DNA from 3 places in the Streptomyces sp. NPDC005423 genome. Region 3 is predicted to be linked to each of the others. Evidence: riboswitches for the same ligand, from Rfam matches in the RefSeq annotation. Region 3 holds a riboswitch; each other region holds the start of a gene.
What was found. A riboswitch is a leader RNA that binds a small molecule or an ion and turns the genes downstream of it on or off. The one in region 3 is predicted to bind thiamine pyrophosphate.
Positions count from the first base shown of each region.

Region 1: linked by a shared signal. The riboswitch ahead of thiC (phosphomethylpyrimidine synthase ThiC) and the one ahead of ABZT12_RS14185 (thiamine ABC transporter substrate-binding protein) in region 3 are both predicted to bind thiamine pyrophosphate.
Region 2: linked by a shared signal. The riboswitch ahead of ABZT12_RS25970 (cytosine permease) and the one ahead of ABZT12_RS14185 (thiamine ABC transporter substrate-binding protein) in region 3 are both predicted to bind thiamine pyrophosphate.

Region 1 covers NZ_JBEXET010000001.1:650,050-661,090, forward strand. The annotation lists gene ABZT12_RS03065 (SsgA family sporulation/cell division regulator) at 67-504, shown strand; gene ABZT12_RS03070 (YibE/F family protein) at 672-2,138, opposite strand; TPP riboswitch at 2,210-2,399, shown strand; gene thiC (phosphomethylpyrimidine synthase ThiC) at 2,392-4,218, shown strand; gene ABZT12_RS03080 (hypothetical protein) at 4,307-5,164, opposite strand; gene ABZT12_RS03085 (metallophosphoesterase) at 5,356-6,447, opposite strand; gene ABZT12_RS03090 (LacI family DNA-binding transcriptional regulator) at 6,961-8,073, opposite strand; gene hisC (histidinol-phosphate transaminase) at 8,496-9,575, shown strand; gene ABZT12_RS03100 (cytochrome ubiquinol oxidase subunit I) at 9,780-11,041, shown strand, end outside.
Region 2 covers NZ_JBEXET010000028.1:249-8,078, reverse strand. The annotation lists gene gndA (NADP-dependent phosphogluconate dehydrogenase) at 1-1,126, opposite strand, end outside; gene thiD (bifunctional hydroxymethylpyrimidine kinase/phosphomethylpyrimidine kinase) at 1,225-2,037, opposite strand; gene ABZT12_RS25970 (cytosine permease) at 2,034-3,473, opposite strand; TPP riboswitch at 3,465-3,558, opposite strand; gene ABZT12_RS25965 (MFS transporter) at 3,603-4,805, opposite strand; gene ABZT12_RS25960 (cytochrome c oxidase assembly protein) at 4,871-5,857, opposite strand; gene ABZT12_RS25955 (LLM class F420-dependent oxidoreductase) at 6,197-6,988, shown strand; gene ABZT12_RS25950 (alpha/beta hydrolase) at 7,152-7,830, shown strand, end outside.
Region 3 covers NZ_JBEXET010000010.1:95,762-106,802, forward strand. The annotation lists gene ABZT12_RS14170 (LAETG motif-containing sortase-dependent surface protein) at 61-750, shown strand; gene ABZT12_RS14175 (ABC transporter ATP-binding protein) at 814-1,833, opposite strand; gene ABZT12_RS14180 (iron ABC transporter permease) at 1,834-3,576, opposite strand; gene ABZT12_RS14185 (thiamine ABC transporter substrate-binding protein) at 3,552-4,649, opposite strand; TPP riboswitch at 4,726-4,830, opposite strand; gene rlmN (23S rRNA (adenine(2503)-C(2))-methyltransferase RlmN) at 4,855-5,961, opposite strand; gene ABZT12_RS14195 (hypothetical protein) at 6,374-6,859, opposite strand; gene ABZT12_RS14200 (phosphatidate cytidylyltransferase) at 7,091-8,218, opposite strand; gene frr (ribosome recycling factor) at 8,218-8,775, opposite strand; gene pyrH (UMP kinase) at 8,906-9,664, opposite strand; gene tsf (translation elongation factor Ts) at 9,868-10,704, opposite strand; gene rpsB (30S ribosomal protein S2) at 10,875-11,041, opposite strand, start outside.

The DNA of each region.
Region 1 (11,041 bases), on a different contig from region 3:
CGCAATATTTCACCAGGCTGCGGGGACTCCTTCCGGGCCGGTCGACGGCACATGACGGGATGGGCGATGCGTGAGTCCGTGCAGGCTGAGGTCATGATGAGCTTCCTCGTGTCCGAGGAGCTCTCCTTCCGTATCCCGGTGGAACTGGGCTACGAGACGCGCGATCCCTACGCAGTACGGCTGACCTTCCATCTGCCCGGGGACGCGCCGGTGACCTGGACCTTCGGACGCGAGTTGTTGATCGACGGAGTGGGCCGGGCGTGCGGAGAGGGCGACGTGCGTATCGCACCCGTCGATGCCGAGACGCTGGGCGAGGTGCTGATCCGGCTTCAGGTCGGCGGCGACCAGGCGGTGTTCCGCTCCGGCGCGGCCCCCCTGGTGGCCTTTCTGGACCGCACCGACAAGCTGGTGCCGCTGGGCCAGGAGGCGGCGCTGGACGACTACGACACCCACCTCGACGAGGTCCTCTACCGCATCCTGGCGGAGGAGCAGAGCGCGGGCTGAAGCCGTTATCGCGCACCACACCACGCCGCGCTGGTGTATCGCTTCTGCTCACCCGAGGCCGCGAGCCACACCGGCCGTCAGCCCGACATGTGGTGCCGCCACGGAGACGGGGGCACACACCGCCACCCGCCACCCCGCCCCTCGCGTCGCTACGTCGCCCACGGCCATCAGTGCTTGCGGCGCCGGCCCTTCCCGCCGCGTGCCGGTGCCGGTGCCGCGCCCGATCCCGCCACCGCTGCCGGGGCCGTCCCCGGGGCCGGCCGGTCCGCCGAGACGACCAGGGCGGCCAACAGTGTGGTGACCGGTACCGACGCGACCAGACCGATCGACCCCACCAGCGTGCGTACGACCTCCTCGGCGACCAGTTCGCTGTTGGCGACCGTCCCCACGCTGCTCTGCGCGATGGAGAACAGCAGCAGCAACGGCAGCGCCGCGCCCGCGTACGCGAGGACGAGCGTGTTGACGACGGAGGCGATGTGGTCGCGGCCGATCCGGATGCCCGCCCGGTACAGCCCGCGCCAGCCCATCGACGGATTGGCGTCGTGCAGTTCCCAGACCGCCGACGTCTGCGTCACCGTCACGTCGTCCAGCACACCGAGCGAACCGATGATGACGCCGGCGAGCAGCAGACCACTCATGTCGATCGACGGATAGAGGCCATGGATCAGGCCGGTGTTGTCGTCCGTGTTGCCCGTGAGTGCCGCCCAGCCGATGAACAGCGAGCCCAGAACGCCGATCAGGATCAGCGACATGAGTGTGCCGAGCACCGCCACCGACGTACGGGCCGACAGGCCGTGACACATGTAGAGGGCGATGAGCATGATCGCGCTCGCGCCCACCACCGCCACGATCAGCGGATTCGAGCCGTGCAGGATCGCGGGCAGGATGAAGAACGTCAGCACCATGAAGCTGACGGCCAGCGCGACCAGCGCCATGACGCCCCGCAGTCGGCCCACCACCACGACGGCCAGCGCGAAGATCCCGGCGAGCAGCGCCATCGGGAACTGACGGTTCACATCACTGACCGAGTACTGCAGGTTTTTGGGCGCGGTGGGCTCATAGGCGACCACGACCTTTTCGCCCTGGTGCAACTGCCGTGACTGGTCCGGCTGCACGATCTCCGTGAACGTACGGCCCTTGTCCTTGCCGGTGTCCACCCGGACGGTCGCCTTCTTGCAGGTGCCGCCCCCCTCCTCGCCCGACGAACCGTCGGCGGTGGAGGAGTCGTCGGTCGACGAACTCCCCGACGCGTTCACCGACTTGCAGCTCACCCTCACGACCTTGCTGACCGTCGCCTGGTGCGTCTGTCGGTCGAAGCCGACCCCGGTGCGCTGGTGCGGCGGGGCACCGCCCGGCCACAGCACTACAAGCCCGACGACGACCGCCGCGGCGAAGGGGATCAGGATCGCGGCGATGACCTTGCGCAGTTGGCGCGAGACGGGAGCGGCCGGCCCATGACTGTGGGAATGGCCGTGACCGCCACCGCTCCCGGAACCGCGTCTGCCGCCCGAGTCGTGCCCACCTCCGGCGACGGCTTCGCGATGCTCAGCCTGTCCATGGCCTTCGCCCTCTCCGGCGCCGTGTGCATGAGGTGGCCCGGGTGACGGGTACGGGGGCTGCTGGGTCGCGGTCACCGCCCGATCATCGCAAGAACGGCGGAGGCGCACTGTTCACCGCGCCACACATGACGCTAGCGTGGAGCCACCTTTGCACACGCGGGAGCTCGGAGCACCGGGCTGAGAGGGCGCTGACCTCCGTGTCTGCGATGTTTCACGTGAAACGTCAGCTGTATCGAGTGATGTTTCACAGGAAACACCGGCGGACCGAAATCGCTGCGTCGACCGCTGAACCTGTTACCGGGTAATGCCGGCGTAGGGAGTAGGTCTCATGACCCACAAGGACGCACGCACGCCTGCCGTCACGCAGCACGCGACGGACGGCTCGCCGACCGGCTCGTCTGCCAGGGAGGCCGGGAGGCCCATCGGCTGGCACAAGGCGTACCTCGGGGGTGCGCGCCCCGATCTGCGGGTGCCGGTCCGTCAGGTCCATCTCACCAACGGGAAATCCGTCACGCTGTACGACACCTCCGGCCCGTACACCGATCCGCTCGTCGACACCGACGTCCGCCGAGGGCTGGTACCGCTGCGGGAGAACTGGATCATCGCTCGCGGCGACACCGAGGAGTACGCGGGACGGCCGGTCCGGCCCGAGGACGACGGCATCAAGCACACCTCGCCACGCGGCGGTCTGCGCAACCTCGACGCGGTGTTCCCCGGACGGCCGAGGCAGCCGCGCCGGGGTCGTGACGGGACGGCGGTCACCCAACTCGCCTACGCACGGCGGGGCGAGATCACGGCCGAGATGGACTTCGTGGCCCTACGGGAGAACGTTCCGGCCAAGGTGGTCCGGGCGGAGATCGCGGCCGGACGGGCGGTGCTGCCGGCCAACGTGAACCATCCGGAGAGCGAGCCGATGATCATCGGCAAGCGGTTCCTGGTGAAGGTCAACGCCAACATCGGCAATTCGGCGGTCACTTCATCCATCGAGGAGGAGGTGGAGAAGATGACGTGGGCCACCCGCTGGGGCGCCGACACGGTCATGGACCTGTCTACGGGCCGCAACATCCACACCACCCGCGAGTGGGTGCTGCGCAACTCCCCCGTCCCCATCGGCACGGTGCCGCTCTACCAGGCCCTGGAAAAGGTCGACGGCAGGGCCGAGGAACTGACCTGGGAGATCTACAAGGACACGGTCGTCGAGCAGGCCGAACAGGGCGTCGACTACATGACCGTCCACGCGGGCGTGCGGCTGCCGTACGTGCCGCTGACGGCGAACCGCAAGACGGGCATCGTCTCGCGGGGCGGATCGATCATGGCGGCCTGGTGCCTGGCCCACCACAAGGAGTCGTTCCTCTACGAGAACTTCGAGGAACTCTGCGAGATCCTCGCCGCCTACGACGTCACGTACTCGCTCGGCGACGGTCTGCGGCCCGGCTCGATCGCGGACGCCAACGACGCTGCCCAGTTCGCGGAGTTGAGGACGCTCGGGGAACTCAACACGGTCGCGAAGCGTTTCAACGTACAGACCATGATCGAGGGCCCGGGCCACGTCCCGATGCACAAGATCAAGGAGAACATCGACCTCCAGCAGGAGATCTGTGATGAAGCTCCGTTCTATACGCTCGGCCCGCTGACCACGGACGTTGCGCCGGCGTACGACCACATCACCTCCGGCATAGGTGCCGCCATGATCGCCTGGTGGGGCACGGCCATGCTCTGCTATGTGACGCCCAAGGAGCACCTGGGCCTGCCTGATCGCGACGACGTCAAGACCGGCGTCATCACCTACAAGATCGCCGCCCATGCGGCCGACCTCGCCAAAGGGCATCCCGGTGCGCAGGACTGGGACGACGCGCTGTCCGACGCCCGCTTCGAGTTCCGCTGGGAGGACCAGTTCAACCTGGCCCTCGATCCGGACACGGCACGGGCGTTCCACGACGAGACGCTGCCGGCCGAGCCCGCCAAGACGGCCCACTTCTGCTCGATGTGCGGGCCGAAGTTCTGCTCCATGAGGATCAGCCAGAGCATCACGGAGCAGTTCGGCGGCACGGCGGAGGCGGGGGCGTCACCCGAGGAGATCGCCGCGGGCATGCTCCAGAAGTCGAAGGAGTTCGCGGCCGGCGGGAGCAAGGTGTATCTGCCGGTGGTCGACTGACCGTCGGGCCTAGCGCCGCTCAGCGAGCCGGTACGGAGGCCGGGTCTTCGGCTTGCGCTCCCCGAAGGCGGGGGCGCAAGCCGAGGGGTTACTCCGGCTGGTGTTCCGGCCCCCCGAAGTCCGGGCTGGAGAAGTCCGGGCTGGAGAAACTCGGGCGATGGCCCGGGGCGGAGCCCTCGTCGGGGCTGCTGAAGCCGGGGCGGCCGTAACCCAGGTGCGGGATACGGCTGGGGGCCGGCGAAGGTGTGCGGCGCAGCGCCGCCGTACCCGGGGCGGAGAGCGCCTCCTGTAGAAACGGCAGCATCCCGCGCTCCAACAGGGCTTCGTGCCAGGCATCCCTGGCCAGTGCCACCTCACCGTCCGGCTCGCCGTAGGGCCCGCTCTCCAGCGAGGGCCTGTTGCGCAGGGCGGTGAGGAGGAGTCCGACGGCGGCGACGAGGATCGCGGCGGCGGCCATCGCGCCGAACACCCAGCCGGCGGTGAGCATGGTCTTGGCGAACGCCGGCTCGGGGTCGAGCATCTTGAGGGTGTAGCCGACGAGGAGGAAGATCGCCGCGGCCGTACCGGCGAGGACGGGGGTGAGGACGGCGGCGACCGCGACGGCGCCCGCACCCTCGCCCGCCTCCCCCAGGGTGGTGGCGAGCCCCATCGCGCCGATGACCGGTTCCCCGGAGCCGGTCTCGTCGACGGAGGAAGGGGCGGACGGCGCCGGTCGGCGCAGTTCCTCGCGGACCTTCACGTAGTGCTGGTACTCGGTCGCTGCCGCCGCCGTGATGAGTTCGGTGGCGTTCAGCGCCATGGTGCGCAGCTGTTCGGGGTTGAGCCGCTGTCCGTCGGCGGCCAGTTCAGGGCGGTGTGGGGCGGAGCGCAGCGCCTCGTCGAGGATCCGCTCGTACTCCTGGCGGTCCTCGCTGTGCAGGTGCTGCGGAACGCTGTTCATGTGCATCCCCCGATGCTCCGTAGGGCTTGGGGCTCGCATGCCAACGAGCCGTCGGGCAGAAACGGAGGGGAGCCTGCTACGGATAAGCCGATGGTAGAGCGACGACGGCACACGTTGACAGGGGGTTTCCAGAAATTGGCCCTGGCCGGCGCTGGAGGCCATCGGTCCTCCGAAGGGGACGCGTGCCCGTCAAACGGTCAGTTATCCAGGGGAAGTTGCTGGACCAGCAGCTTTCCGGCCATGGTCACTCCGCCGTCCATCGCGATGGCGAGTCCGTCGGCGTAGACGTGCGGCCCCTCGACCACGGGATCCGCGGTGTCCTCGCCGTCCTCGGAGCCGACTTCGCCCAGCAGGTAGGGAATCGGGCTGTGGCCGTGAACGATACGAGCGCCGCCGTACGTATCGAGCAGGGACCGGACATGGTCCGCGCCGCCCTCGTCGCGGAAGGAGAAACGCTTGGTGAACTTGCGGAAGAGATCCCAGACCTCGTCCGCGTCGTTGCGGGTGATGGTCTCGCGGACGGTGTCGTTGACCGCCTCGATCGAGTCGCCGTAGTCGAGGTAGGCGGTGGTGTCGGAGTGGACGAGCAGATGACCGTCGACCTCCTCGATGGCGTCGAGGCGGGCCATCCACTGCAGGTGGTGGTCCTGGAGGCGATCCATGTCGGTCTTCTGGCCGCCGTTGAGCAGCCAGGCCGCCTGGAAGGTGGCGGTGCCGGCGCCGGAGACGACGGGGGTGTCGCCGAACCGCTTGGCACCGAGGAGCAGCAGCTCGTGATTGCCCATCAGGGCCTTGCAGTAGCCGCCCGCGGCCGCGGCCTCCGCGGAGAGCCGCATCACGAGATCGATGACGCCGATGCCGTCAGGACCGCGGTCGGTGAAGTCGCCGAGAAACCAGAGCCGGGCGGTGCCGGCGCACCACTGTCCGTCGGAGTCGATCAGCTCCTTCTCCTGAAGGGCCGCGACGAGTTCGTCGATATAGCCGTGCACGTCTCCGACGACGAAAAGCGGACCCACGCCCTCCGACTGGTGCGGGGCGGCCTGGGGAGCAGGTTCGACGGGCATCTGGAGCGTGTCGCCGCGGTGAATGACCGGCAGGTCGCGCTGGGTGGGCGTGTACCCCTCCGGGTACGCCTCCTCGCCGGGCACGACGGCGTTACCCGGGTGCGTGCTCTGGTCGTACGGACCGGTCTCGTGGACGTACGCGGGCACCCGGAAGTCGCGCAACGTCGCCGTCCGCTCCACCGTGGGTCCCTGACCGGCCCCCTGAGTCATCGACCCCTCCACCATCCCGCCGCGTCTGCACCGCATCGGACTGCCTGGTCGCAGCGGCCCGCGGTGTCGTGCGCCCATCATAGGAATGCGGATCGCGCCATGTGATGACCCAGGGGTGGTGAATCGGCGCAGGACTCCAGCTCACCGCGGCTTTCGCCCCGATTGGGACCAGCTTCGTCCCTGCGGCGGCGACTTGACGCCGGTCGGTTCCCACCTCGCACGCGGCTTGTTTCCGCCGGTGCCGCCCCTTTCCGCCCCCGTCGCCGTGCCCCGGTGTGAGACTCGGCACCGTCTCCGCCCGTTGCGCGCCGCCCGCGCCCGGGCGCGGGCAGAGCAGGACGCTCACAAAGTCTTCAGGGTTGATCAGCACGGCAGTTGAGGCCTTTTCACGGGCCGATCGAGTGCGCCTCGGGGCGATCGCCCCTCTCAAGTGGCCGGCGTCGCACCGACCGATCGGCCGACCACGGATCACCGGTCGGCCGACCACGGATCACCGGTCGGCCGACCACGGAGCCGCCGGTCACAGCGCTAACCCTGCTCCGGGGAGCGCGGGGGGCTGACCGTGGTGCGCGGCGGACGGCGCTGCGACGACGTGCGCACGATCAGCTCCGTCGGTATCACCTGCTCGACGGGCAGATCCGCATCGAGTCCCTCGATGGCGTCGATGAGGAGCTGTACCACCGCCGTACCGATCCGGCGGGGCTTCAGGGAGAGCGTGGTGATCGGCGGCTCGGTGTTGGCGTACACCATGGATTCGCTACAGCACACGAGCAACAGGTCGTCGGGGACGCGCAGTCCGTAACGCCGGGCGGCCGCCAGCAGATCGGTGCCGTTCGGGTCGAAGAGGCCGTAGACGGCGTCGGGGCGGTCCGGGCGGGCGAGCAGCCGGTCGGCGGCGACGGCACCCGCGCACGGATCGTGCGCCGGATAGGACTCGTACACCGGATCCTGGCCCACGCGCTCGCACCAGTGCAGGTATGCGGTGGTCGAGAGATGGGTGTACGTGTCCGTGCTGGTACCGGTGAGCAGGCCGATCCGGCGGGCGCCGGCGTCGGCCAGGTGGTCGAGGATGCCCAGGACGGCGGCCTCGTGGTCGTTGTCGACCCAGGCGGTCACCGGGAGGGTGCCGGCCGGGCGGCCGTCGGAGACGACCGGTAAACCCTGCCGGACGAGCTCGCTGACCACCGGGTCCTGGTCGGACGGGTCGATGACCACGGTGCCGTCCAGGGCGACGTTGGACCACACGTCGTGCCGCGAGGTCGCGGGCAGGATGACGAGGGCGTAGCCGCGGGCGAGCGCGGCCGAGGTGGCGGCTCTGGCCATCTCGGCGAAGTACGCGAACTCGGTGAAGGTGAAAGGTTCATCCCCGTACGTCGTCACGGTCAGGCCGATCAGACCCGACTTGCCGGTACGGAGGGTTCGGGCCGCCGCCGAGGGGCGATAACCCAGTCTGTCGGCCACCTCGCGGACGTGGCGCCGGGTGGCGTCCGGGAGCCGGCCCTTGCCGTTGAGGGCGTCGGAGACGGTCGTGATGGAGACGCCGGCTGCGGCGGCGACATCTCTGATTCCCGCCCGGCCCGGCCGACTTCCCCGACGTGAGGTTTCCGCGCGGCTCACCTGGTGCTTCCCTGCTGCTGTCATGGCGAGCCGATAGTAGGGCTCATGCGGTGGGGTAGTGCGGACGCATATGCACGCGTTGACAGGCACGTTTCTGCATGGTCATCCATGGCCAACTGCCTTGGAAAAGTAGTCAGTTAAACGATCCAATGGCATTACGTGACGCGTCGGCGCGCATGGGCCTGCCAAGGCCCCGATGTCTCGAAGAGGTCTCAACTCACCTGTATGAGTGATGCGCGCCACGGCGTGAGCTACCCGCGCGTAGATATATGTACGACGCGCCCCCGGTTCGTACACCTTCATCCGCTGATGTGGCTGATGCGCGGGCGTCGCACGCGGTCGCCGCTGGGGGACGTCCCGGGGCTCCGGACCGGTACTCGACGGAGCTGAATCCTCATATGGTGAGAAGTATTGGAAGCCGTTGATGCGCCCTGAGGAGGACTGCGGTGAGCGAGACGAGCCCGAGGCTGCGTGCCGAGTTGGAGGGCATCCCCTCCTACAAGCCGGGCCGGCCGGCCGCGGCGGACGGTCCGGTGGCGTACAAGCTGTCCTCCAACGAGAACCCGTATCCGCCGCTGCCCGGAGTCATGGAGAGCGTGACCGCCGCGGCGGCCTCCTTCAACCGGTACCCCGACATGGCGTGCACCGGGCTGATGAACGAGCTCGCGGAGCGCTTCGCCGTGCCGGTGTCCCATCTGGCCACCGGCACCGGCTCGGTCGGTGTCGCGCAGCAGCTGATCCAGGCCACCAGCGGCCCCGGCGACGAGGTGATGTACGCCTGGCGCTCGTTCGAGGCGTACCCGATCATCACGCGGATCAGCGGCGCCACGCCGGTGCAGGTGCCGCTGACGGCCGGTGACGTGCACGATCTGGACGCCATGGCGGACGCGGTGACCGACCGGACCCGGCTGATCTTCGTCTGCAACCCCAACAACCCCACGGGCACGGTCGTGCGCCGGGCCGAGCTGGAGCGCTTCCTCGACCGGGTGCCCGGGGATGTGCTGGTGGTGCTGGACGAGGCGTACCGGGAGTTCATCCGGGACATGGAGGTGCCGGACGGCGTCCAGCTCTACCGTGACCGGCCGAACGTCTGTGTGCTGCGCACCTTCTCCAAGGCGTACGGCCTCGCGGGACTGCGGATCGGATTCGCGATCGCACACGAGCCGGTGGCGGCGGCGCTGCGCAAGACGGCGGTGCCCTTCGGGGTGAGTCAGCTGGCGCAGGAGGCGGCGATCGCCTCGCTGCGGGCGGAGGACGCGCTGCTGGGCCGGGTCGGCTCGCTGGTCGGCGAGCGTGCCCGGGTGGTCGACGGGCTGCGCGCCCAGGGCTGGACGGTCCCGGAGACGCAGGCCAACTTCGTGTGGCTGCGGCTGGGGGAGCGCACGTCCGCCTTCGCGGCGGTGTGCGAGCAGGCGGGTGTGGTGGTGCGGCCGTTCGCGGGCGAGGGCGTGCGGGTCACGGTCGGCGAGACCGAGGCGAACGACATCTTCCTGAAGGTGACGGAAGGGTTCCGCAAGGAGCTCTGACCGCTGGTGCGGTGGGGTGGGGTGGGGTGGGGTGGGGCCCCTTGACGAGTAGGGGGCCCCACCTGTTCGGGTTCGAACGGCCATGCGTCATACTTGCTTGTGAATGTGAACGCGTTCACAAGCGTGTCCCGGTTGCTCCGCTGTTGTCCCTGACAAAAGGGGCAACAACCGCTGTGACCACGGTGACGTAAGGAGACTGACGACGTGGAATTGGCTCTGGCGCCGGAGACCCTGGCGCGCTGGCAGTTCGGCATCACCACCGTCTACCACTTCCTGTTCGTCCCCCTGACGATCTCGCTCGCGGCCCTCACCGCCGGGCTGCAGACCGCCTGGGTGCGGACGGAGAACGAGAAGTACCTCAGAGCGACCAAGTTCTGGGGCAAGCTCTTCCTGATCAACATCGCCATGGGCGTCGTCACCGGCATCGTCCAGGAGTTCCAGTTCGGCATGAACTGGTCCGCCTACTCGCGCTTCGTCGGTGACATCTTCGGCGCCCCCCTCGCCTTCGAGGCGCTGATCGCCTTCTTCTTCGAGTCCACCTTCATCGGGCTGTGGATCTTCGGCTGGGACAAGCTGCCCAAGCGGATCCATCTGGCCTGTATATGGATGGTCTCGATCGGCACGATCCTGTCGGCGTACTTCATCCTCGCGGCCAACTCGTGGATGCAGCATCCCGTCGGCTACCGGATCAACAAGGCGAAGGGCCGGGCCGAACTCACCGACTTCTGGCAGGTCCTCACCCAGAACACCGCGATCGCCCAGGCGTTCCACACGCTCACCGCCTCCTTCCTGACCGGCGGTGCGTTCATGGTCGGCATCGCGGCGTTCCACCTGTTCCGCAAGAAGCACATCTCCGTGATGAAGACCTCGCTGCGGCTGGGCCTGGTCACCGTCACCATCGCCGGACTGCTCACGGCGATCAGCGGCGACACCCTCGGCAAGGTCATGTTCAAGCAGCAGCCGATGAAGATGGCCGCCGCCGAGGCCCTCTGGGACGGACAGGACTCCGCCCCGTTCTCGATCTTCGCCTACGGCGATGTCAGCAAGGGCCACAACAGCGTCGAGCTGTCCGTCCCCGGGATACTGTCCTTCCTCGCCGACGACGACTTCAGCTCGTACGTGCCCGGCATCAACGACACCAACAAGGCCGAGCAGGCGAAGTACGGCCCCGGTGACTACCGGCCCATCATCCCGGTCACCTTCTGGGCCTTCCGCTGGATGATCGGCTTCGGCATGGCGTCCTTCGCCATCGGCGCCGCCGGCCTCTGGCTGACCCGCAAGAAGTTCCTGCTCCCCCAGCATCTGCGGGTGGGCGAGGACGAGGTACCGAACCTGGTCCTCTTCAAGAACAAGGCACTCGGCCCGAAAATCACCAGGCTGTACTGGCTCGTCGCGATCTGGACCCTGGGCTTCCCTCTGATCGCCAACTCCTGGGGATGGATCTTCACCGAGATGGGCCGCCAGCC
Region 2 (7,830 bases), on a different contig from region 3:
GGTCGAGGAAGGCCGCCCGGATGATGCATCCGCCGCGCCAGATCCTGGCGACGGCACCGAGGTCGATGTCCCAGTCGTACTCGGCGGCGGCGTCCAGGATCATCTTCCAGCCCTGGTCGTAGGCGATGAGCTTGGACGCGTAGAGGGCGAACTCGACCTGGGCGGTGAAGCGTTCGGACTCGTAGGAGGTCAGGTCCCAGGTCGTGCCGCCGGGCAGGTCGCGGTAGACGGCGCGCAGTTCGCGCTGCCCGGAGGCGGCGCGGGCGAAGGTGGCCTGGGCGATGGTGGTGACCGGCGAGCCGAGTTCGAGGGCGGTCTGCACGGTCCAGCGGCCGGTGCCCTTCTGCCCGGCGGCGTCCGCGACGATGTCGACGAACGGCCTGCCGCTCTCCGCGTCGGTGTGGGCGAGCACCTCGGCGGTGATCTCGATGAGGTACGACCCGAGGCGCCCCTCGTTCCAGCGCCGGAAGGTCTCCGCGATCCGCGCGGGCGAGTAGCCGGCCACCTGGCGCAGCAGGTCGTAGGCCTCGCCGATCAGCTGCATGTCGGCGTACTCGATGCCGTTGTGCACCATCTTCACGAAGTGCCCCGCGCCGTCCGTGCCGATGTGGGTGGCACAGGGTTCGCCGTCGACCTTCGCGCTGATCGCCTCGAACATCGGCCCCAGCGCCGCGTACGACTCCGGGGAGCCGCCGGGCATGATGCTCGGGCCGTTCAGGGCGCCCTCCTCGCCGCCCGAGACGCCCACGCCGACGAAGTGCAGACCGCGTTCGCGCAGGGCCGCCTCGCGTCGGCGGGTGTCCGCGAAGTGGGCGTTGCCGCCGTCGATGATCATGTCGCCGGGCTCCAGAAGCGGCGCGAACTCCTCGATCACGGCGTCCGTGGCCGCGCCCGCCTGCACCATGATCATGACGCGGCGGGGGCGTTCCAGGGCCGCCACGAACTCCTCGGCCGTCTCCGCCGGCACGAACTCGCCCTCGTGCCCGAACTCCTCGACCAGGGTCTGGGTCCGGACGGGCGTGCGGTTGTGGACGGCGACGGTGAAACCGTGCCGGGCGAAGTTCCGGGCCAGGTTGCGGCCCATCACGGCCAGGCCGGTGACGCCGATCTGCGCGGTCGCCTTCATGGTGTGCTCCTCGGGCGGCGGGCGGGCGGAGCGCTCGGCGCGGTTCCGCCCCTGTACCGGTCAGATACGGACGGTGGCCCCCGAGGCGTTCACCAAGATCATGAATCGGTCGCCGCGGAACCTCCGCGCGTCCGCCAGCCGTGGTCGACCGGACCGATCCCGCCGCCGAGCGCGAACCCGGCCGCGATCGCCCCGGTGACGTAGCTCTTGGCCCGCCGCACCGCCTCCGGGACCGGCAACCCCCCGGCCAGACCGACCGCCACGGCCGACGCGAGGGTGCAACCCGTGCCATGCGTATGCCGGTTGTCGTGCCGGGGCGCGCGCAGCCAGTGCTCCTCCCGGCCGTCGGTGAGCAGGTCCACGGCGTCCCCGGGCAGATGGCCGCCCTTCACCAGCGCCCAGCGCGGCCCGTACGCCAACACCGCGTCGGCGGCCCGCCGCAGGTCCGCCTCCTCCTCGACCACGACGCCGGTCAGCTCCGCCACCTCGCCGAGATTCGGCGTGGCCACCGTCGCCACCGGCAGCAACCGGGTCCGTACGGCGTCCAGCGCGTCCTCGGCCAGCAGCCGGTCCCCGTGCTTGGAGACGCCGACCGGGTCCACGACGACCGGCACCCGCACCCCCGCGAGCAGTTCGGCCACCGCTGTCACCAGGGCGGGGGAGGAGAGCATCCCGGTCTTCACGGCGTCGACCCCGATGTCGTCCACCACGCTGCGGAACTGGGCCCGCACCGCCTCCACCGGCAGCTCCCAAGCGCCCTGCACACCAAGGGAGTTCTGCGCGGTGACCGCGGTCAGGACACTCATCCCGTGGGCGCCGAGCGCCTGCGCCGTCTTCAGGTCGGCCTGGATGCCGGCACCGCCGCCGGAGTCGGACCCGGCGACCGTCAGCACCCGGAGCGGGGCGGTCATACGGCGCTCTCCGTACGGACGTCGCTGGCGGTCCCCGAGCGGACGCGGCGCAGGCGGGGCGGCGCGTACAGGGCGAGCGCGGCCACGAACGCCACGTAGTACGAGAGGTCGGCGCCGTGCAGCGCGCGGGCCACCGGACCGACGTAGAGGCCGGTGTCCATGAACGGCACCGCCGCGGCGAAGGCGCCGACGAAGGCGAGTACGGGCGGCAACCCCGCCTGCGGGCGGGCGAGTTCGACGGCGAGGTCTACGGTGTCGCCGTCCCGCAGCCGGGACCGGGCGAACCAGTCGACGACGACGATCGCCACGAAGCCGGGGATCCAGTAACCGACGAACAGCAGCACGTTCTGGAAGCGGGCAGTCGTGTCGGCCGCGTGCATCCACAGCACCAGCGGGAAGCCGAGCGCCGCGGCGACGGCGGCCGCCGCCGGGCGCGGCAGCCGCACCCCCAGGGTCTGCGCTGCCAGGGAACCGCTGTAGTCGTTCATGGCGTTGCTGCACAGGGCCGCCAACGCCACGGCCAGCAGCCCGAATCCGCCCACCACCCCGCCGCCGAGCAGCCGGCGCACCCCGCCGGCGGTCTGGTCGGTCAGCACCGACGCACCCCACAGCCCGAGCGCCTGGACGGCGACGAACGACAGCACGAGCCCGGCGAGCGCGCACCCGAACATCCGCGACCGGGATGTGCCGCTCGGCAGATAGCGGCTGAAGTCACTGGCGTACGGCGCCCAGGACAGGCTCAGGCTGAGCGCGATGGTGCTGGTCAGCACGGCCGCCCCGGCCCGGTCGCCGCCGGTGACGGTGGAGCTCGTCGTGAGGTGGACGCCGTCGAGGAGACGCCAGGCGATCAGTGCGAAGGCGGTCCCGAGCACGAACGTCATCACGGTCTGGAGCCGGTGGACGGCCTCGTAGCCGAGGACGCCCAGCGCGCCCTGCCCGGCCATCAGCACCAGCACGCCGAACCAGAAGGGCCAGCCGCAGAGTTGGGCCAGCGCGTCCCCGCCGAAGAGTCCGATCAGCGCGTCCCAGGCGATCGAGGAGAACCACTGCAACAGCGCGGGCACGGTCACCGACCGGCCGAACGCGAGCCGGGCGAGCGGCAGTTGGCCCGCGCCGGTGCGACTGCCCCAGGTGCCGAGGCAGGCGGTGGGCAGTGCGCCCACCAAGGTGCCGACGACCACCGCGGTGAGGGCGGTGGCGAAGTCCAGGCCGAGCGTGCCGCCGATGGTCCCGGTGAAGACGCCCGTCATGGTCAGATTCGGCGCGAACCACACCGTGAACAGCCGCCCGGCGCCGCCGTAGCGACGGTTCTCGGGGACGGGCTCGATGCCGTGGCCCTCCACCCGGAGGTCGCCGGGGGCCGAGGGCATCCGCCCGTCGAAGACGTCCGGGCCGGTGCCGGCGGGCACCCCGCCGGGAACATGCGCCAATGGCATGGAAGACATCCCTCCGCCAGTACGAACTGGTTCAGGTTCGACGGGTGTGATCTCAGCCCTCGCGGGGGCACCCCGTGTCCGGTTACGGCGCAGAGCCTAACCCGAATCCCTCGTACGCCGGTACGGGAGTCAGCCCGCCGTCGCCACCCGACGGGTCACGAACCCGATGAGCGCGGCGACCGCCGACAGGATCGCGACGCTGGTGAGCGCCGTGGGCAGCGAGAACCAGTCGGCCATGAACCCGATGGCGGGCGGTCCGAGCAGCATGCCGCCGTAGCCGAGTGTGGAGGCGATGGCCACACCGCTCGGCCCGGCGAGCGCGCCGGCGCGTTCGACGGCGACCGGGAAGAGGTTGGCGAGGCCCAGTCCGGTGATCGCGAAACCGGCGAGCACCGCCCAGACGGACGGGGCGAGCGCGCCGAGCAGTGTCCCCGCCGCGGCCGTGGCACCGCCCGCCACCAGGGTCCGGGTCTGCCCGAGCCGTTCCAGCAGGGCCGTGCCGCTCGCCCGGCCGATCGTCATGGCGAGCGCGAAGCACGAGTAGCCCGCCGCCGCGAGCCCTGGACGGGCGCCGAGGTCCTGCTGGAGGTGGAGGGCACCCCAGTCGGCCATCGCACCCTCGCCGTACGCCGTGCACAGGGCGATGAGGCCGAAGACGACGACCAGCCACCGGGTGGGAGGCGGCAGACGGCGGCGGGTGCCTTTGCCGGGGCGCGGGGCGTCGGCGGGCACGGGGGGTTCGATGCGGAGCAGGGCGCGTCCGGCGACGGCCGTCACCAGCAGGCCGGTCACCGTCAGGCCGAGGAGATGCCGGGTGGGCGAGACGGCCCCGGCGACCAGCCCGCCGAGGCCGGCGCCGATCATCCCGCCCAGGCTGAAGGCCGCGTGGAAACTGGGCATGATCGGCCGCCGGAGCGCGGCGACCAGATCGACCGCCGCGCTGTTGAAGGCCACGTTGAGCCCGCCGTACCCCACGCCGAGGACGACGAGCGTGGCGCCGAGGGCGAGTGCGGAGTGGGTGAGCGGCGGCAGGGCGATGCTCAGCGAGAGCAGCACCGCGCAGCCGACGGTGACGCGATGGCTGCCGTAACGGTGGCAGAGGCGGCCGGTGACCATCATCGTGAGGACGGCGCCCGCCGAGACGCCCAGCAGCGCGAGGCCGAGGGTGCCGGCGGAGGCGCCGGTCCGCTGCTTGATGGCGGGGATGCGGACGATCCACCCGGCGAAGAGGAATCCGTCGAGGGCGAAGAAGACGGTGATGACCAGCCGGAGCCGGCTGAGCGCGCGGTCGGGTGCGGGGGTGGCCGTGCTGGGTTTGTTTATGAGCGGCACAAAACGCAGGCTAGGTGCGGGGGAGGGAGCGCCACAAGGGAACGGCCGCCTTCCGCGAGGCAGCCTCAGCGCTCCGGCCGCTGCTGCCTGATGCGCTGTGCGACCTCGCTGTTCTCGGTCTCCCACCACGGCCGTACGAGATCCGGCGCCGGTGTGCCGGCCGGCGAGGAAGCCGTGGGCACCGCCCGCACCAGCTCGGTCTCCAGGCGGCGGTCCAGGGCGACGGACTCGGCGCGGTCGGTCCGCGCCCACTGGACCAGGATCGCCAACAGGAAGGGCAGCGCCACCAGTTCGGCGATGCTGACCATCGCGCCGCCGCCCACCTGCTGGTCGTGCCGGACGTCGGGGGACCAGGACGGGGCGTGGCTCAGGTACCAGGCTCCGGCGATCAGGGTGCCGTGCGTCATCACCACGATGCCCGGCACGGCATCGAAGATCCCGTCGAGGAACACCAGCGCCGCCCGCACGGGATGGGTGCACCACCTCGGCAGCGTCTCCTCGCGGGTGAGCACCGGCACCACGAACAGGGAACCCGCCAGCAGCAGATGGAGATACATCAGCTGGTGCAGCCAGTTCACGCGCAGGGCGGTCTCGAAGTACGGGGTGAAGTACACCGTCAGCTCGGTCGTGAGCACCAGGGCGGTGCTGACCAGCGGGAAGGTGAGCAGCCGTACCAGCCGCCCGGTCATCGCCCGCCGGACCCGCTCGGCCCGCCGCTCGGGCAGCGCGCGGACGGCCAGTCCCAGCGGATCGCCGAGCGCCAGGCCGAGCGGGGCGACCAGGTCGAGGAGGATGTTCTGCACGGCGGCCGGCCAGAACAGCACGCGGTCGTAGACGGCCAGCGCGGACATCGTGGCCACGACGAGCGCGCCGAGCCCGAGCAGGGCGAAGGCCGCGACGCGGGGGACGGGCCAGGGTTCGCCCCGGCGCCGCAGCCGTACGACGCCCCAGGCGTACAGCCCGCCGAGCAGCAGGACGAGCAGCAGTGCGGGCAGGTCCGGTTCCCACGCGGAGAACAGCCGCCCGGTCGTGAGCTGCGGCGGACTCCCCATCGCGATCTACCTCCGTGCCGTGCGCGTCGGACCGTCTTCCGGCGGACCCGCCGCAGCACTGTACGCCGCCGGGTTCATACCGAATCCCTACCTCTGCGCCCTCGCGGCACCGGACCGCGCCGGGGCCGGACCGCCGGGGTGACAAGGGCGGCACGCGATCCCCTCTTACTTCAATGGTGTCGATCTCTCGTGATGAGAGTTGACTTGCATGAGGAAGGCGGGGCCTCTAAGTTGACGAGAGTCAACTCTCACGAAGGGTGCTACCCGTGGAACTCGGTCTGCACATCTCGGATCACCTATCCCGCCGGGCCGAGACGGCTCGCCCATGACCTGACGCGGGTGGTGGTGGCCGCCGAGGACGCCGGGTTCGCCCGGGTCAGCGTCATGGACCACCTCTGGCAGATCGGCGTGGCCGGCCCGCCGGAGCACGACATGCTGGAGGCGTACACCACCCTCGGCTATCTCGCCGCGCGCACCTCGCGCGTCCAACTCCTCGCCTGGGTAACGGCGGTGAGCTACCGGGCACCAGGTCTGCTCGCCAAGCTGGTGACCACCCTCGACGTGCTTTCCGAGGGCCGCGCCTGGCTCGGCATCGGCGCCGGCTGGAACGGCGCGGAGGCCGCGGGGCTCGGGCTCCCCTTCCCGGACACGGCCGAGCGGTTCGAACGGCTGGAGGAGACGTTGCAGATCTGCCTCCAGATGTGGAGCGGCGACGAACGGCCGTACCGGGGCCGCCACTACCGGCTCGGGCGCACGCTCAACGTGCCGCGTCCGATCCGGCGTCCGCCCATCCTGATCGGCGGCGGCGGAGAGAAGAAGACGCTGTGCCTGGTCGCCCGCTACGCGCAGGCGTGCAACCTCTTCGCCGGCCCCGGTCTGGAACACAAGCTGGACGTCCTGCGCGGCCACTGCGAGGCCGAGGGCCGGGCGTACGACGACGTCGAGAAGACGGTCATGCTCTCCCTCGACCCGGGCGAGCGGGGCGAGCGGATCGACGTCCTGCTGGACCAGCTGCGACGGCTTGCCGAGCTCGGTTTCACCGAGGCGCACGGCCGCGTCCCGCGGGTCTGGGAGACCGAGCGGCTGGCGCTGATCGGCAAGGAGATCGTGCCGGTCATCGCCGGCTTCTGACCCCGCTGCCCACGCGGCTCACCCCGCCCGCGCCACCCGCGCCGCCCCGTCAGTATCGATGTCTCGCAGAAAGTCCGCCATCGTGGTGAGAGTGGACTTGCATGAAGACTGCGAGTCCTCTACGTTGATGAGAGTCGGCTCTTACGAAGAAGGAACGGAAACCATGACCTCTCCGACCCCCGCCCCCGCCCCGACCCGCACCGTCGACCTCTCCGGCGGCCTCTCCCTCACCATCCAAGAGTACGGCGAGAACACCGAGGGCACCGGGGTCCTCCTGCTGCACGGCGGCGCCGGACCCCGCACGATGGCGGGCCTCGCCACCGCGCTCTCGGAGCACGTCCACGCGATCGTCCCGACCCACCCCGGCTTCGACGGCACCCCCCGCCCCGAGTGGTGCGACTCGGTCCCCGACCTGGCCGGTGTCTACCTCGACCTGCTCGACGCGCTCGGCCTCACCGGCGTCATGGTCATCGGCAACTCCATGGGCGGCTGGATCGGCGCCGAGATGGCGCTGCGCGACAACCGCCGCCGCCTCGGCGCCCTCACCCTCCTCAACGGCGTCGGCATCCACGCCCACCTCAAGGCCAACCAGGTCCTCGACCCGCGCACCATGGCCCCCAACGAGGTCGGCAACCTCTCCTTCGCCAACCCCGCCTTCCGCCCCGACTTCTCCACCTTCAGCGACGCCCAGCGCGCCGCCGCGGCCGCCAACCAGAAGACCCAGTCCATCTACGGCGGCGCCGGCTTCACCCACGACCCCAAGCTCCGCGGACGCCTGCACCGGATCACCCTCCCCGTGCTGGTCGTCTGGGGCGAGGAGGACGGCATCGCGCCCGTCACCT
Region 3 (11,041 bases):
CCTCGACGTCGCCCCATCTCCCCCTGAACCCCCCTCAGTTACATCCCGTGAAGGGCAAACGTGTCCATATCTCGACGTTCCGCACGTTCTCTGCGTGTCCTCGGTGTCGCCTCCGCCTCGGTCGCGCTGGCGCTCGGAGTCGCGGGCAACGCGCTCGCCTGCAACATCAGCGAGTTCTCCGCCGAAGCCACCTGCGACGGCTCCAACGGTGTCATCACCGTCACCGACAAGGACGCCTCGGCCACCTCGGCCACCGTCACGGTGTTCCTGGAGAACAACGGCGCCGACGTCAAGCAGATCGGCGAGGCCCAGACCGTCAAGGGCTCCCGCGAGGGCGTGACCGTCAGCTTCAGCGAGGACTGGCAGCCGAACGCCGTCTACCGCGTCCACGTCAAGGCCGGCAATGTGGTCGACAAGGACATCTCGCCGAACCTGACCACGCCGTCCAAGGCCTGCCAGAGCGAGACGCCCACCCCGACTCCGACCGAGGCCTCCCCGACGCCGTCGCAGACCGCCACGGCGCCGGCCGACTCCGCCACCCCGGCCCCCTCCGCCACCAAGAGCAGCACCGCTCCCGCGGAGGCGGCCAGCAACGCCCCGTCCCCGGCCACCGGTGACTCCAACCTCGCCGAGACCGGTGCCAACTCCAACACCGGCCTGATCGCCGGTGCCGCGGGCGCCCTGGTCGTCGTCGGCGCCGGAGCCGTCTTCTTCGGCATGCGCCGCCGTGGGGCCAACAGCGGTCGCTGACCGCCCGACACCCGCACCGGTACGGCCCGTTCCCGCTTGCGGGGGCGGGCCGTACGCGTGCCGTCAGCCGAGCACGACGACCTCGGCCGCGTCGAACTCCACCCCGACCACGTCCCCGGTCTCCGGCGCCTCCCGCAGCGCGCACGCCGCCTCCAGCGGCGGCGCGTCCCCCGGCCGCAGCCGTACGGCGACATGGGTGCCCCGGAAGGTGCGGGCGGCCACCGTGCAGCGCAGGCCCTCGTCGGCGGCGACCAGACGTACCCCGGCGGGGCGTACCAGGAGGGTGCGGGCGCCCTGGGGAGCGTCCTCGGGGACCGGCACCTTGCCCCACGGCGTGTCGGCGACGGGTCCCGCGACGGTGGCCTCGACCACGTTGTCGAAGCCGAGGAAGCGGGCCACGAACGCGTCGGCCGGGTGCTGCCACACATCAAGTGGCGTACCGGACTGGGCGATCCGCCCGTCCCGCATCACCACGACCCGGTCGGCGAGCGCGAACGCCTCGCCCTGGTCGTGCGTGACCGCGAGCACGGTCGTGCCCAACCTGCCGAACAACTCCCGGAGTTCGACCACGAGCCGCTCCCGCAGCGACCGGTCGAGCTGCCCGAGCGGCTCGTCCAGCATCAGCAGCCGCGGCCGGGGGGCGAGGGCACGGGCCAGCGCCACCCGCTGCTGCTCACCCCCCGACAGCCCGGCCACGGCCCGTCCGGCCGCACCCGGCAGCCCGACCAGTTCCAGCAACTCCCGCACGCGGTCGTCCCGTTGAGCACGCGGCACCTGGTGCATACGCAGCCCGAAGGCGACGTTGCCCGCCACGTCGCGCTGCGGGAACAGCTGATGGTCCTGGAACATCAGCCCCACACCCCGCCTGTGCGGGGGCACCCCGGTCCGGTCCTGCCCGTCGAGCAACACCCGCCCGGCGTCCAGGGGTTGCAGCCCGGCCACCGCGCGCAGCAGCGTCGACTTGCCGCTGCCGCTGGGGCCGAGCACACAGACCGTCTCGTGCTCGGCGATCTCCAGGTCGACGCCGTCCAGCACGGGCCGCCCGCCGAACCGCACGGTCGCGCCCGCCACGCTCAGCAGCATCTAGAACTCCCCTGTCCGGTCGATGGGGTTCCCGCCGGCCGAGGCTGTCCGGGACTGGGGACCCAACCGCTCCAGGACCAGCAGGGCCACCGCGCACACCACCATCAGGATCGTCGAAAGGGCCATCGCCTGGCCGTAGTTGAGGTCCCCGGGCCGGGCCAGCAGGCGGGCCACCGCGACCGGCAGCGTCGGATTGTCGGGCCGCGCGATGAACACGGTCGCCCCGAACTCGCCCAGCGACACCGCGAACGCGAACCCGGCGGCGATCAGCAACGCCCGCCGCACCAGCGGCAGATCGACCTCGCGCCACACCCGCGAAGGCGACGCCCCCAGCACGGCGGCGGCCTCCCGGAGCCGTCCGTCCACCGCCCGCAGCACCGGCAGCATCGTCCGTACGACGAAGGGCACGCCGACCAGCGCCTGCGCGAGCGGCACCAGGATCCACGAACTCCGCAGCTCCAGCGGCGGCTTGTCGAGGGCGATCAGGAACCCGAAGCCCACGGTCACCGCCGACACCCCCAGCGGCAGCATCAGCAGCGCGTCGAACCCCCGCACCAGCCGGTCCGCGACGGGGGTGCCGGCGTTCTGGCGAAGCCGGGAAGGGGGGAGCCGGGTCAGGGCCGCGGCGGCGAGTCCGCCGATCACCACGGCGATGCCGGTGGCGGCGACCGCGTACTCCAGGGAGTTGCCGATCGCCGCGATCGGCGCGACCAGGAAGGTGCCGCCGTCGGCGCTGGTCAGCGCCCGGTAGTAGCGGAAGCCGGGGGCGTCGAGCGAGCGGGCGACGAGCACGGCCAACGGCAGCAGGAGCAGCACGGCGACGGAGACCAGGACCCCGCCCAGCAGCGCCCACTGGCCGGCCCCGCGCGGCCGTCGCGCCGTCCCCGCCGGATCGACCAGCCGCAGGACGCTCTCCCGCCGCCGTACCGTCCGGGCGTGTACGGCGAGGATCGCGCCGACCGCGACGAACTGCACGATCGTCAGCACGGCGGCCGTGGAGAGGTCGAAGAGCTCCGACGTCTGCCGGTAGATCTCCACCTCCAGGGTGGAGAACGTCGGTCCGCCCAGGATCTGCACCACACCGAACGAGGTGAAGGTGAAGAGGAACACCATCAGCGCGGCGGCTGCCACGGCCGGGGCGAGCGCCGGCAGCGTGACCCGCCGCCAGGCCCCCCACCGGGACGCGCCGAGCACCCGCGCGGCCTCCTCCTGACGCGGGTCGAGCTGCGCCCAGAGGCCGCCCACCGTCCGGACGACGACCGCGTAGTTGAAGAAGACGTGCGCGAGCAGGATGGCCCAGACGGTCGTGTCCAGCCGTACGCCCCACAGGTCGTCGAGGAGGCCGCCGCGGCCGACGAGCGCGAGGAAGGCCGTACCGACGACGACCGTCGGCAGCACGAAGGGGACCGTCACGGCGGCCCTCAGCACCTGCTTGCCCGGGAAGGCGAAGCGGGCGAAGACGTAGGCGCCCGGCAGCGCGACCAGCAGGGTGAGCGCGGTGGAGGCGAACGCCTGCCAGGTGGTGAACCAGAGCACGTGCCGGATGTCGGACCGGGCGAGCACGTCCCCGATCCGGCCGAGCCGCCAGACCCCGTCCGGGTGCAGGCCGCGCGCGACGATCGCGGCGACCGGGTAGGCGAAGAACACCGCGAAGAACGCGACGGGCCCGGCCATCAGCCCGAGCCGCACCGCGCTCCCCCGGCGGCGCCCGCGCCCGGCTACTTCAGTACGAGAGAGGTCCACGACTTGACCCACTGGTCACGGTTGGCGGCGATCTTCGACGGCGCCATGGTCTCGGGGTCCTTGGCCGCGGGACCGTACGCGGTGAACTCGGCCGGCACCTTGGCGCCCTCGACCACCGGGTAGACGAACATGTTGAGCGGCATGTCCTCCTGGAACTCTTTGGAGACCAGGAAGTCGATGAACGCCTTGCCGCCCTTGGTGTTGCCCGCGTTGCTCAGCAGCCCCGCGTACTCGGTCTGCCGGAAGCAGGTGCCCTGCGCGACGGCGGTGGGCGCGGTGGACGGCTTCGGGTCCGCGTAGACGACCTCGGCGGGCGGCGAGGAGGCGTAGGAGACGACGAGCGGCCGGTCGGCGCCCGCCTTCCTGCCGCCGGCGGAACCGGAGAACTCCTCGTCGTACGCCTGCTCCCAGCCGTCGACGACCTTCACGCCGTTCGCCCTGAGCTTCTTCCAGTACGCCTGCCAGCCGTCGTCGCCGTACTGGGCCGCGGTGCCCAGCAGGAAGCCGAGACCCGGCGAGGAGGTGGCCGCGTTCTCGGTGACGAGGAGGTTCTTGTACGCGGGCTCGGCGAGGTCGGCGAAGGAGCTCGGCGGGGCCAGCTTGTGCTTGCTGAAGTAGGCCTTGTCGTAGTTGACGCAGATGTCCCCGGTGTCGATCGGCGTGACCCGGTGCCGGCTCTGGTCTACGCGGTACTTCGGCAGGACCCGGTCGGCGCCCTTCGCGGCGTAGGACTGGAAGAGACCGTTGTCGAGCGCGCGGGAGAGGAGGGTGTTGTCGACGCCGAAGAAGACGTCGCCCTGGGGGTTGTCCTTGGTCAGGATCGCCTTGTTGACGGCCTGGCCGGCGTCGCCGTCCTTGAGGACCCTGACCGTGTAGCCGGACCGCTTCTCGAAGTCCTTGATCACGCTCTTCGACGCGGCCCACGAGTCGTGGCTGACGAGCGTGACGGTCTTGGAGTCCCCGCCGCTGCCGCCGCCGGACGAGCCGCACGCGGAGAGCGTGACGAGACCGAGCCCGAGGGCCGCGGCGAGGAACGTTCTGGCGGGCGTCCCGGCATGGCTTCTGTCGTGCACTGGATTCCTCCTGGATGACCAGGAAGAGACGCGGCCCTGCCCGGGGTCCTCGCGGAACCCGGGCAGGGCGCAACAGCTTGAGTGATGACCGAACTTCCTACCCAGAATGACCTGGGCGAGGTTCAGAGGGTCTGCGGTTCTCCCGCACTCTCAGCGCTGTGGCGCTCCCCTGTCGGAATATGAAGATGTACCTGCACCGGTCAGACTACCGCTCGGTCGCGGCGAGCTGACCGCAGGCGCCGTCGATCTCCTGGCCGCGGGTGTCCCGCACGGTCACCGGCACCCCGTGCGCCGCGATCGCCTCCACGAAGGCCTTCTCGTCCTCGGGGCGCGAGGCGGTCCACTTGGAACCCGGCGTCGGGTTCAGCGGGATCAGGTTGACGTGCACGGGCTTGCCCCTGAGGAGCCGCCCGAGCCGGTCACCGCGCCACGCCTGGTCGTTGATGTCACGGATCAGCGCGTACTCGATGGAGAGCCGGCGCCCGGACTTCGCCGCGTACTCCCAGCCCGCGTCGAGGACCTCGCGCACCTTCCACCGCGTGTTCACCGGGACCAGCGTGTCGCGCAGATCGTCGTCCGGGGCGTGCAGCGAGATCGCGAGCCGGCACTTGAAGCCCTCGTCGGCGAACCGGTGGATCGCCGGCACCAGTCCCACGGTCGAGACGGTGATCCCGCGCTGCGAGAGGCCCAGCCCGTCCGGCTCCGGGTCGGTGAGCGCGCGAACGGCGCCGACCACCCGCTTGTAGTTGGCGAGGGGCTCGCCCATCCCCATGAACACGATGTTGCTCAGCCGGGCCGGCCCGCCGGGAATCTCCCCGTCGCGCAGCGCCCGCATCCCGTCCACGATCTGGTGCACGATCTCGGCGGTCGAGAGGTTCCGGTCGAGCCCGGCCTGCCCGGTGGCGCAGAACGGGCAGTTCATCCCGCATCCGGCCTGCGAACTGATGCACATGGTCACCCGGTCCGGGTACCGCATCAGCACGGACTCCACCAGCGTCCCGTCGAAGAGCCGCCACAGCGTCTTACGGGTGGTGTCCTGGTCCGTCGACAGATGCCGTACGACCGTCATCAGCTCCGGAAGCAGCGCGTCCCGCAGCTTGGCGCGCGAACCGGCGGGGATGTCGGTCCACTGCTCGGGATCGTGCGCGAACCGCGCGAAGTAGTGCTGCGAGAGCTGCCGAGCGCGGAACGGCTTCTCACCGACCGCGGCGACCGCTTCCTTCCGCTCGGCAGGCGAGAGGTCGGCAAGATGCCGCGGCGGCTTCTGAGCTCCGCGGGGGGCGACGAAAGTAAGTTCTCCGGGTGCAGGCATAACCCTTCCAGTGTCGCAGATCAACTCCGGTGGCCCGGCCGGAGCGGGGTGGGGGGTGGTCACCTGTGGCTACCGACAGCCGGCGTCGGCCGGCTCCGCACGGGCCGGGGAGGGCCAGGAGCAGGGGCGGAGGGCTCAGCTGTCGCGATCGCTACTTCTTGGACGGGTGCCGTCAGTGGCGGCAGCTTGGAGCAACGCGGTATCTCGACAACTGTGGGGGCCGGTCGCCCCGTTGCCGCCGTCGTTCGCTGCTCGTCCGCAGGCGACGTGCACCGGGGCAAGTAAGCGCTCCCGCACCGCTGTTGGCGCCAAGCCAGCCTGAGTCCACGCCCGTTCCGGCACGGAAGTCACACGGACTGCAGTGGGAACTCGGCCGCCGGCGTCGCCCGCCCCCTCTTCGCCGGCGTCGCCGTCAGCTCGTTGTGCGCGCGGACGCGGTCAGGAGTTCTCGGCGCGTGTTGATCCAGTGCCCGGCGACGACGAGCAGTCCGATCGTGGCGGCCACGGCGACCAGGACAAGGGTGGGGAATCCGTCGTCTCCGTCCGGGTAGCGGTCACCGCACAGCCGGACCAGCCGAGGTCGCTCACGGGCTGCCTCCAGGCACACCCGGTCGCCCTTCCGGGGAGGGGGATAACCGCCGTTGGGTGCCTTGCGGACGGTGTGCCGTCGGCCTGCCACGGTGTACACGATCTCACCGCGAACGGGCTCCCCCTTGCCGGTTGACAGCACGACGCGGGAGACGACGCCCGTAACGCGTATCCCGGTCTCGTCGAGCAACTCCGCCTGCTGCCACTCGCGCAGCATCATGGCTCCTATGAGCCCGATGGCGCCCAGGAGGACCGCGGCGAGGAGCGCGTGCCACCGCTGCTTCGGGGCCCGGATCCGCAGACTTCGCAACGACCCCTCATCCTTCTGCGCGAGGCTCGACGTACTCCCGAGACTTGTGCACCACTCGGCGTTTCCGCTTACGCCGCCCCCCTGTCTCCGCCGCGACGCGTCGGAACTGCGATCCCAGGGCGCGGAACGGGCACAACCCCGTCAGTGTCGCAGACATACGAAGAGGGGCTCGCCGTCCTGTGGACAACGTGCCCCTCCCGTACGGAACCGCTGGTCAGCGGTGCGTGTCGGTCAGCCGGCGCCGACGAAGAGGACCAGCAGGAGCCACACCACCGGCGCTGTCGGCAGCAGTGAGTCCAGTCGGTCCATGATGCCGCCGTGGCCCGGGAGCAAGGTGCCCATGTCCTTGATGCCCAGGTCGCGCTTGATCATGGACTCGCCGAGGTCGCCGAGGGTCGCGCTGGCGGCGACCGCGAAGCCGAGGACGAGCCCCTGCCACCAGCTGCCGTCGTCGATCAGGAACTGCATGCACAGCGCGCCCGCCACCATCGCGAACGACACGGCCCCGACCAGGCCCTCTCGGGTCTTGCCGGGGCTGATGCGCGGAGCCAGTTTGTGCTTGCCGAAGCGCCATCCGACGGCGTAGGCGCCGGTGTCGCTGACCACCGTCAGAAGCAGGAAGGTGACGACCCGGAGCGGACCGTCGTCGGCGGTGAGCATCAGGGCGACGAACGTGGCCAGGAACGGCACGTAGAACGCCGCGAAGACGCCCGCCGTGACGTCCTTGAGGTAGCCCTCGGGCGGCTCGGTCATGCGCCAGACCAGGACCGCCAGGGCGGTGAGGGCCATGGCCACCCAGGCGCCCTCGACACCTCGTACGTAACCGGCGACGACCATCGCCGCCCCGCCGACCGCGAGCGGTACGAGGGGCGCCTTGATGTTCTTGCGCTCCCGCAGCCGTGAGGTGAGCTCCCAGAGGCCGACCACGACGGCGACCGCCACCACGCCCACGAAAGCGGCCTTGACGATGAAGAGCGACGCGACGATCACCACGCCGAGCCCGACGCCGACCCCTATGGCCGCGCCCAGGTCCCGGCCCGCGCTCTTCTTCTGCGGCACGGGTGCCGGTTGCGGGGCGTCGGACATGGGCTCCGGATTCTGCGAAGGGGCCCCGTGGGGCGTCGTCTGCTGCCAGGCGTCGTCGAGGACCGGGGGACCACTCAGCCGAGCGGTCCCCCGGTCGTCGTCCTGGTCTCCGCCCTGCGCGGGTACGTCGGGCACGATGGGCATGGGGCGAGTGTGCTGGGCTTGCTGCACATCGTATGCGGGACCCGCCGGGGCAGCCCCCTGGACAGGCCCCTGGCCGGGCGGCCCCCAGTACCCGGTCTGTGGCGGTGCGCCCCAGGGAGAGTCGTTCATCAGACCTCTAGCAGCTCCGCTTCCTTGTGCTTGAGGAGCTCGTCCACCTGGGCGACGTACTTCGAGGTGGTGTCGTCGAGTTCCTTCTCCGCACGGCGGCCCTCGTCCTCACCGACCTCGCCGTCCTTGACGAGCTTGTCGATGGCGTCCTTCGCCTTGCGGCGGACGGAGCGGATCGAGATCTTGGAGTCCTCGCCCTTGGTCCGGGCGACCTTGATGTAGTCCCTGCGGCGCTCCTCGGTCAGCTCGGGGAACACCACCCGGATGATATTGCCGTCGTTGCTCGGGTTGACGCCGAGGTCCGAGTCCCGGATCGCCTGCTCGATGTTGCGCAGCGCGCTCTTGTCGAACGGCGTCACCACGGCCATGCGCGGCTCCGGCACGGAGAACGAGGCCAGCTGGTTGATCGGCGTCAGCGCGCCGTAGTAGTCGGCCACGATCTTGTTGAACATCGCCGGGTGCGCACGACCGGTGCGGATCGCGGCGAAGTCCTCCTTGGCGACAACGACGGCCTTCTCCATCTTCTCCTCGGCTTCGAGGAGGGTCTCTTCGATCACCACTTGCTCCTGCGTGTCTTGAGTAGGCCCGGCTGCCGTGCTGTGTCGGCTTCGGCGGCCGGCTGCGTCGCGTCTTGTTCCTGCACGGTTCCCGACCGGCAGGACATTGTCCATCCCCCGGCGGGGCTCCTCAGCCCTGGCTGCCTTGGTCACCCACAAGCGTGCCGATCTTCTCACCCTTGACGGCGCGCGCGATATTGCCCTCCGCCAGAAGCTCGAAGACCAGGATCGGCAACTTGTTGTCGCGGCACAGCGTGACGGCGGTGGCGTCGGCGACCCGGAGGTCGCGGGTGATGACCTCGCCGTAGCTGAGCGCGTCGAACCTGACCGCGTCCGGGTTGGTCTTCGGATCGGAGTCGTAGACCCCGTCCACGCCGTTCTTGCCCATCAGCAGCGCCTCGGCGTTGATCTCCAGGGCGCGCTGGGCGGCGGTGGTGTCGGTGGAGAAATACGGCATGCCCATGCCGGCGCCGAAGATGACGACCCGGCCCTTCTCCAGATGGCGCACGGCGCGCAGCGGGATGTACGGCTCGGCGACCTGGCCCATGGTGATGGCGGTCTGGACCCGGCTGTCGATGCCCTCCTTCTCCAGGAAGTCCTGGAGGGCGAGGCAGTTCATCACCGTGCCGAGCATGCCCATGTAGTCCGAACGGGCCCGGTCCATACCGCGCTGCTGAAGCTCCGCGCCGCGGAAGAAGTTGCCGCCGCCGATCACGACGGCGATCTCCGCGCCGTCCCGCACGACAGCCGCGATCTCGCGGGCGATCTTGTGCACCACGTCGGGGTCGACGCCCAGGCCCCCGCCGCCGGAGAAGGCCTCTCCGGACAGCTTCAGCATAAACCGGCCGCGTACGTTGCCGTCGTCGCTCTTCTGGGGCTTGGTGGTCATTCCGTTCTCGCCTCTTTTACGTGTCGCACATACGAAGAAGGCCACTGCCGGTGGGGTGTCGTTCGCATCCCATGCCCGGCAATGGCCTCCTCGTCAGATCTGCTGTCGTCCGCTACGCGCGCGTGCGCAGCGACGTCCCGGGACGACTGCTGACGACCCTAGCGGGATTCCGCCGGGCGCCGCGCGCCGATCGCGGTACGGACTCAGATGCCGACCTTGATGCGCGTGAAGCGCTTCAGGGTGACACCCGCCTCGTCCAGAACCTTCTGGACCGACTTCTTGTTGTCGAGCGCGTACGGCTGGCCGAGCAGCGTGGCGTCCTTGAAGAAGCCGTTGACGCGTCCCTCGACGATCTTCGGCAGGGCGGCCTCGGGCTTGCCCTCGGCGCGGGTGGTCTCCTCGGCGACGCGGCGCTCGGTCTCGACGACCTCGGCCGGCACGTCCTCCTTGGAGAGGTACTTCGGCGCGAAGGCGGCGATGTGCTGGGCGACACCCTTGGCGATCTCGGCGTTCTCCTTGTCGAGCTCGACAAGGACACCGATCTGCGGGGGCAGGTCAGGCATCGTGCGGTGCATGTACGCCGTCACGTAGCCGTCGTCGAACCGCGCGAAGCGGTCCAGGACGATCTTCTCGCCGAGGTTGGCGTTGGCCTCGTCCACGAACGCCTGGACGGTCTTGCCGGGCTCGATCTCGGAGGCGAGCAGCGCCTCGATGTCGGCCGGGGAGGACTTGGCGACGTGCGTGGCGATCGCGCTCGCGACGGCCTGGAACTTGTCACCCTTGGCGACGAAGTCCGTCTCGCACTTCAGCTCGACCAGGACACCGGAGGTGTTGTCGTCGGCGATGACGGAGACCACGGCGCCGTTCTCGGCGGAGCGGCCCTCGCGCTTGGCGACGCCCTTCTGGCCCTTGATGCGGAGCGCCTCGACGGCCTTGTCGACGTGGCCCTCGGCCTCGTCCAGCGCCTTCTTGCAGTCCATCATGCCGGCGCCGGTGAGCTCACGGAGCTTCTTGACGTCGGCGGCGGTGTAGTTCGCCATGATCTGTGAATCTCTTCTCGGAGTTCGAAGTCTCGGAGTCGGCGGCGGCCGCGGGGTGAGCGGGCTCCCGCCAAGGATCTACGGGCTACGCAGATCTGGGGGCTGCGGCTGAACAGCGGGTGGCACGGTCGGCACCACCCGCTGTCGGTTCAGCCCGCTGGGCCGGAAGGTCAGGCCTGCTCGGCGTCGGCGGCCGGAGCGGCCTCGGCGGCGGGGGCCTCGTCGGCGACCGGGGCGGCCTCGGCGGCGGGGGCCTCTTCGGCGACCGGAGCGGCCTCGGCGGCAGCCTCAGTCTCCTCGGCGTCGGCGACCTTCTCGGTCTCGGCGGAGGTCTGCA